Regions from separate parts of the Herbaspirillum sp. GW821-FHT09A12 genome, predicted to be linked through region 3. Evidence: predicted binding sites of a transcription regulator. Region 3 holds the regulator's gene; each other region holds the start of a gene.
What was found. The regulator HrcA, encoded in region 3, represses chaperone genes, less so after heat shock. The targets are predictions, from matches to a motif close to TTAGCACTCNNNNNNNNNGAGTGCTAA.
Positions count from the first base shown of each region.

Region 1: a site for HrcA is predicted at 1,215-1,241, ahead of groES (co-chaperone GroES). Genes of this name have one in related genera too.
Region 2: a site for HrcA is predicted at 1,336-1,362, ahead of rpoH (RNA polymerase sigma factor RpoH). Genes of this name have one in related genera too.

Region 1 is NZ_JBWKPR010000001.1:894,112-896,378, reverse strand. Features, by position in the region: gene AC07N6_RS04035 (LysR family transcriptional regulator) at 156-1,097, shown strand; gene groES (co-chaperone GroES) at 1,359-1,649, shown strand; gene groL (chaperonin GroEL) at 1,763-2,267, shown strand, end outside.
Region 2 is NZ_JBWKPR010000007.1:104,292-106,558, forward strand. Features, by position in the region: gene AC07N6_RS16125 (SCO family protein) at 1-282, shown strand, start outside; gene rpoH (RNA polymerase sigma factor RpoH) at 357-1,256, opposite strand; gene ftsX (permease-like cell division protein FtsX) at 1,616-2,267, opposite strand, start outside.
Region 3 is NZ_JBWKPR010000001.1:571,289-573,555, reverse strand. Features, by position in the region: gene AC07N6_RS02560 (HAD family hydrolase) at 1-608, shown strand, start outside; gene hrcA (heat-inducible transcriptional repressor HrcA) at 683-1,708, shown strand; gene fur (ferric iron uptake transcriptional regulator) at 1,837-2,262, opposite strand.

The DNA of each region.
Region 1 (2,267 bases), 320 kb from region 3:
CGTGCTCCGCTCAAAGAATGATGCACAGACTATAGCGAGACGGCCTGCATGGCGGAAGACGCATGGATTGCAACTGATAACTGCAGCAAACGCCATATCTGTTAGTGTAGTGCGCACCGCCAAGCCCCAAACACTATGTATTCAGGATGGAACATATGTCCGAACCCGACCTCAACCTGCTCATCGCCCTGGATGCCTTGCTGACCGAAGAAAGCGTGGCCGGCGCCGCGCGCCGCCTGGGGCTGAGCGCCTCGGCCATGAGCCGTACGCTGGCCCGGCTACGCGAGGAAGCGGACGACCCCTTGCTGGTGCGGGCCGGACGCCGCATGGTGCTCACCCCCTGCGCCGAAGCCTTGCGCGAGCGCGCGCGCAACGTGGTGCACGAAGCGCGTTCGGTACTGCGCCCGGCCGCGCCGGAGCCGGACCTGGCGACGCTGCGGCGCACCTTCACCATCCGCGCCAACGAAGGCTTCGTCGAAGCCCTGGGCGCGCGCCTGATCGGCGCGGTCAATGCCGAGGCGCCGCTGGTGCGGCTGTATTTCGCGCCCAAGGTCGACAAGAGCCCCAGCTATCTGAGGGAAGGAACCGCCGACCTGGAGATCGGCGTGGTCAGCGACATGGGGCCGGAAGTGCGCATCCAGGCCTTGTATCGCGACCGCTTCGTGGGCGTGGTGCGCAGCGGCCACCCGCTGGCGAAAGGCAAGATGAGCCTGCAGCGCTACGTCGAATTCGGCCATGTCGCGGCCTCGCGGCACGGCCGCGCCGACGGGCCGGTCGATGCAGCCCTGGCCGCGGCCGGCGTGGAACGCCAGGTGCTGGCCATGGTGCCGAGCTTTCCGGCCGCGCTGGCCGTGGCGCGCGGCTCGGACCTGGTGGCGCTGGTGCCGGCCTCCTACCTGGCCGCCGAACGCCTGGTCAACACCTTCGTCTTCGAACTGCCGGTGGCCACCGGGCAGATCACCATTTCGCAGATGTGGCATCCACGGCTGGAGCTCGATCCCGCGCACCGGTGGTTGCGTGAGGTGGTGCGCCGGGTGTGCGGCGAAGCCAGGCCGGAGCGGATTGAAAGCAGGCGCACTTCCACACAAATCAGCTAAGTCATTGATTTAAGGCAACTTCACCTTCCATCATCGTCCCTGCACTCAGCATTTTTCGACGCAAGAGGCTCGAAGTCGGCAACCCCGCCTTGAAAATTCCCCCCTCCGTCCCTATACTTAGCACTCGTCACGGGAGAGTGCTAACAACCCTCCTTGGCTTATTCCCCTTTTTCATGCGGTGACGTTTGCTGCATTTGGAAGAAAAACCATTGCAGCCATTGCCGCAATCAAGACCAACTTATTGAATTTTAAGGAGTTCTCATGAATCTTCGCCCTTTGCACGATCGCGTTATCGTCAAGCGCCTCGACCAGGAAACCAAGACCGCTTCCGGTATCGTTCTGCCTGATGCAGCGGCCGAAAAGCCTGACCAGGGTGAAATCCTGGCTGTTGGCAACGGCAAGATCCTGGAAGACGGCAAGGTCCGCCAACTGGCCGTGAAGGTCGGCGACCGCGTCCTGTTCGGCAAGTATTCCGGCCAGGCTGTGAAGATCGATGGCCAGGAACTGCTGGTCATGCGCGAAGAAGACCTGTTCGCCGTCGTCGAGAAGTAATTCCCGGCCCGGGCAGCCGCCAGGCTGCCGCGCAGGTAGTGCAGATGCACCGGCCGTCCAAGCGGCGGCCACCACGGTGAAATGAATTCAACCGAATTTCTGGAGAATCCAACATGGCAGCAAAGCAAGTTATTTTCGGCGATGAAGCACGCGCCAAGATCGTCAACGGCGTCAACATCCTGGCTAACGCAGTCAAGGTGACCCTGGGCCCCAAGGGCCGTAACGTGGTTCTGGAGCGCAGCTTCGGCGCCCCGACCGTGACCAAGGACGGCGTTTCCGTCGCCAAGGAAATCGAACTGAAGGACAAGCTGGAAAACATGGGCGCCCAGCTGGTCAAGGAAGTCGCTTCCAAGACCTCCGACAACGCCGGTGACGGCACCACCACCGCCACCGTGCTGGCCCAGGCGATCGTTCGCGAAGGCTTCAAGTACGTTGCGGCCGGCTTCAACCCGACCGATCTGAAGCGCGGCATCGACAAGGCTGTCGCCGCCATCGTCGGCGAAGTCAAGAACCTGGCCAAGCCCACCACCACCAGCAAGGAAATCGCCCAGGTCGGTTCGATCTCGGCCAACTCCGACCAGGACATCGGCGACATCATCGCCAAGGCCATGGACAAGG
Region 2 (2,267 bases), on a different contig from region 3:
GTCGACCCCGAGCGCGATACCCAGGAAATCCTGTCGCAATATGTGCCGGCGTTCGACCAGCGCTTCCTCGGCCTGCGCGGCGACCTGGCGCAGACGGAAAAGGTGGCCAAGGAATTCAAGGTGTTTTATCAGAAGGTGCCGGGCAAGCAGCCGGGCAGCTATACGATGGACCACACCGCGGGCAGCTATGTGTTCGACCCGAAAGGACACATCCGCCTGTTCATCAAGCACGGCCAGGACCCGCAGACGCTGGCGCACGATATCAAGCTGTTGTTGTCCTGAGCGCAAACCGTACAGACAAGCAAAAAGGCCAGTCATGATGACTGGCCTTTTTGCTTTGTGCCTTGCAGGGAAGATTACGAATACGCCTGCAGCGAAGTCTTCATCTTCTTCAGCGCTACCGCTTCGATCTGGCGGATGCGCTCGGCGGATACGCCGAACTCGTCGGCCAGCTCATGCAGGGTGGCGCCGGAGCCGTCGTCGTTGGCCAGCCAGCGGGCTTCCACGATACGGCGCGAGCGGTCATCCAGCTTGGACAAGGCGGTTTCAATGCCTTCCGACTGCATGCGGTCGTAACGCTTGGCTTCCATCACGCGGGTCGGCTCGGTGTTTTCCGAGGACAGGTAGGCGATCGGCGCGAACTTGTCGTCATCGTCATCGGTCGGCGACTCCAGCGCGATATCGCGGCCGGACAGGCGCGTTTCCATCTCGATCACTTCTTCGCGCTTGACGTCCAGCGTCTTGGCCAGCGCCTCGACCTGGGCCGGCGACATCGCGTCCAGGCCTTCCTTGTGGCTGCGCAGGTTGAAGAACAGCTTGCGCTGGGCCTTGGTGGTGGCCACCTTGACCAGACGCCAGTTCTTCAGGATGTACTCGTGGATCTCGGCCTTGATCCAGTGCATGGCGTAAGACACCAGGCGCACGTTCTGGCCCGGATCGAAGCGCTTGACCGCCTTCATCAGGCCGATGTTGCCCTCCTGGATCAGGTCGGCATGCGGCAGGCCGTAGCCCAGATAGCCGCGGGCGATCGACACCACCAGGCGCAGGTGCGACAACACCATTTTCTGGGCGGCGCCCAGATCGTTCTTTTCGCGCAGGTCGCGGGCCAGCTGGACTTCTTCTTCCTGCGTCAGCATGGGCAGGCGGTTCACTGCCGAAATATATGCGTCGATGTTGCCCAGGCTGCCGGAAAAACCGAGCGCGAGTGCATTCGACTCGACCGGCATGAGTGCAGATTGTGCAGACGCTGATTTCATTGATTCTCCTTGTTTCCTAAACGGAAGGACGTGTAGATTAAAGCAATGCTTTAAAGCTGGAGCATTTCGATAGGGTATTTTAGCACTCGTCATTTGAGAGTGCTAATTGCAAGTTTGGAAGACCCCGATAGAACTGCTCTATTGCAGTTCTGACAATCATTGCTTTCGTCCCTGCATATTAGAAGGACATGGGGGATGAAAGTTGCTGCGGCAGGTCAAAAAGGAAGTCAAAAACCTGTAACAAATTCTGCAAGACGGTAGAGCTAAATCTAGGGCTATTTGATGGCTTTTCAAGGATTATTGACAAAAATGGCCGCCGGCATCGCCAGCGGCCATTGCATTGCAGAAATGCCGGCTTTTTACTTCATGCGCGCCAGGTGCCGGCGCACCGACATCATCGCGCCGAACAGGCCGAGCAGGGCGCTCACCGCCAGCAGCAGGCCGATCGCCATGGCGCTGGGCGGCGCCAGCTGGAATTCGGATGCATACAGGTGGGCGAAATCCAGAATGGCGGCATTCAGCGGCTGCTGCGCGGCGATCACCAGGCCCAGCGCCACCATCCCGGCACACAAGCCGAGCAAGGCGCCGGTGTAGTAAAACGGGCGATGGATGAAAGCGTTGGTGGCGCCAAGGAGGCGCGAGACCTCGATTTCCTCGCGCTGCGTCATCACTTGCAGGCGGATGGTGTTGAACACCACCGCTACCACCACCGCGCCCAGCGTGATGCCCAGGAACAACAGCACCAGCCGCAGGATGCGCAGCAGCGCCGCCAGCCGCTTGACCCAGGCCGAGTCGATCTGCACCGTGTCCACCCCCGGCTGGTTGGTCAGCTGTTGCGCGATATCGTCGACCCGGCCGGCATCCATGGCGTTCTGGAAGCCCGGCAGGCGCAGCACGAAGCTGTCCGGCAACGGATTGCTGCCCAGCGTGGCCAGCACGTCGGCCAGGCCGGTCTTGCTCTTCATGGCATCGAAAGCCTTTTCGCGCGGGATGAATTCCACGCGGCCCACA
Region 3 (2,267 bases):
GGCTGCGCCGGCATGCGCCCAAGGTCACCGCCCGCCATAGCGTGGCTTCGCTGCGCGAACGCCGCATGGCCCTGATGCAGACCGATCCGCTGTACCGCATCGACTTGTGGAAGCTGCGCCATGCCGCGCTCACGGAAGTGCTGCGCGAACACGGCGAAGACCCGGCGCTGGCGGACGCCGCCATGGCGCTGTTTTCCGAGGCGCGCAGCACGGTCGCGCTGTTCGACGACGTCGAACCGGCCTTGCGACGCCTGAAAACCAAACTGACGCTGGGCACGGTCTCCAACGGCTTCGCCGACCTCGGGCGCATCGGGTTGGCGGAGCATTTCGGCGTTTCGATCGCGGCGCACCGTTTCGGCCGCGCCAAGCCCGACGCCGCCATCTTCCACGCCGCCTGCGAAGCGCTGGGCGTGGCGCCGGCCGAGACCGTGTACGTCGGCGACGACTTGCAGCTGGACGTGCAAGGCGCCCAGCAGGCGGGCTTGCGGGCGGTGTGGATGAACCGCTTCGGCCGCGCGCTGCCGGCCGGCATCGTGCCCGACGCCATCTGCCGCGACCTGCATGAACTGCATGCGTGGCTGGATGCCCAGGCCGCATCGCAGGCATGACCTGGCGCAGCTATTTGCGCCGTCGCCGGCGCCGGAACGGACTTTTACGCCGATAAGTCGTTAGAATACGACGTATGCAACTCGATAACCGCGCCCGTACCCTGCTCAAGGCGCTGGTCGAACGGTACATTGCCGACGGCCAGCCAGTGGGTTCGCGCGCCCTGTCGAAACTGTCCGGCCTGGAACTGTCGCCGGCCACCATCCGCAACATCATGGCCGACCTCGAAGAAATGGGGTTCGTCGCCAGCCCGCACACCTCGGCTGGCCGCGTGCCGACGCCGCGCGGCTACCGCATGTTCGTCGACACCCTGCTGACGGTGGAAACGATCAACGAAAGCGCGCTGGAAGGACGCCTGCAGCATCGCCTGCAAAATTCCTCGCAGCAAAAGATCATCATCAACGCCGCCCAGGTGCTGTCCTCGCTGTCGCAGTTCGCCGGCGTGGTCATGACGCCCAAGCGCGAATCGGTATTCCAGCAGATCGAGTTCCTGCGCCTGTCGGAAAAGCGCATCCTGCTGGTGATCGTCGACCAGGGCGGCGACGTGCAGAACCGCATGCTGCTCACCGAGGTCGACTACACGCCCAGCCAATTGGTCCAGGCCGCCAACCATATCAACCAGCATTACGCCGGCCAGTCCTTCGACCAGGTGCGGCTGCTGCTGAAAAGCGAACTGCGCCAGCTGCGCGACGACATGACGGTGCTGATGCAGGCCGCGGTCGAAGCCGGCAGCGACGCCATGAGCGAGGATGCCGACAGCAACGTGGTGATCTCCGGCGAGCGCAACCTGCTGTCGGTGACCGACCTGTCTTCCAACATGAACTCGCTGCGCCAGCTGTTCGACATGTTCGAACAGAAAACCGGCCTGTTGCAGTTGCTGGATGTCTCCAGCAAGGCCACCGGGGTGCAGATCTTCATCGGCGGCGAATCGCAACTGGTGCCGATGGACGACATGAGCATCGTCACCGCGCCGTACGAGGTGAACGGCCGCATCGTCGGCACGCTGGGCGTGATCGGCCCGACCCGCATGGCCTACGAACGCGTGATCCCGATCGTCGACATCACGGCCAAGCTGCTCTCCAGCGCGCTGAGCCAGCACTGACGGCAGGCAATATCCGGCCATGCGCGGGCCGGAAACAAGAAAGCCACGTGGATTCACGTGGCTTTTGCATTTTCTTGCGGCTGTAAGAACAGGAAAAAGATTGCAGCCTTGCAGCCGGCATGCATCAATTATTTCTTGATTTTCTTGCAGTTCTTGCAATGGCCGTACAACGCCAAGGCATGGTCGGCGATCTCGAAACCATGTTCCTGGGCGATCTTCAGCTGGCGCTTCTCGATTTCGGCGTCGAAGAATTCTTCGACCTTGCCGCAATCCAGGCAGACCAGGTGGTCGTGGTGCGAGCCCTCGTTGAGCTCGAACACGGCCTTGCCGGTCTCGAAGTGGTTGCGCTGCAGGAGGCCCGCCTGTTCGAACTGGGTCAGCACGCGATAGACGGTGGCCAGGCCGACATCCAGATTGTCGGACAGCAACTGTTTGTAGACATCTTCAGCGCTCAGGTGGCGCACGGACGTGTTCTGGAAGATCTCCAGGATCTTCAGCCGAGGCAGGGTTGCCTTCAAGCCGCTTGCTTTGAGTTCGGATGGATTATTAGGCATGGTTA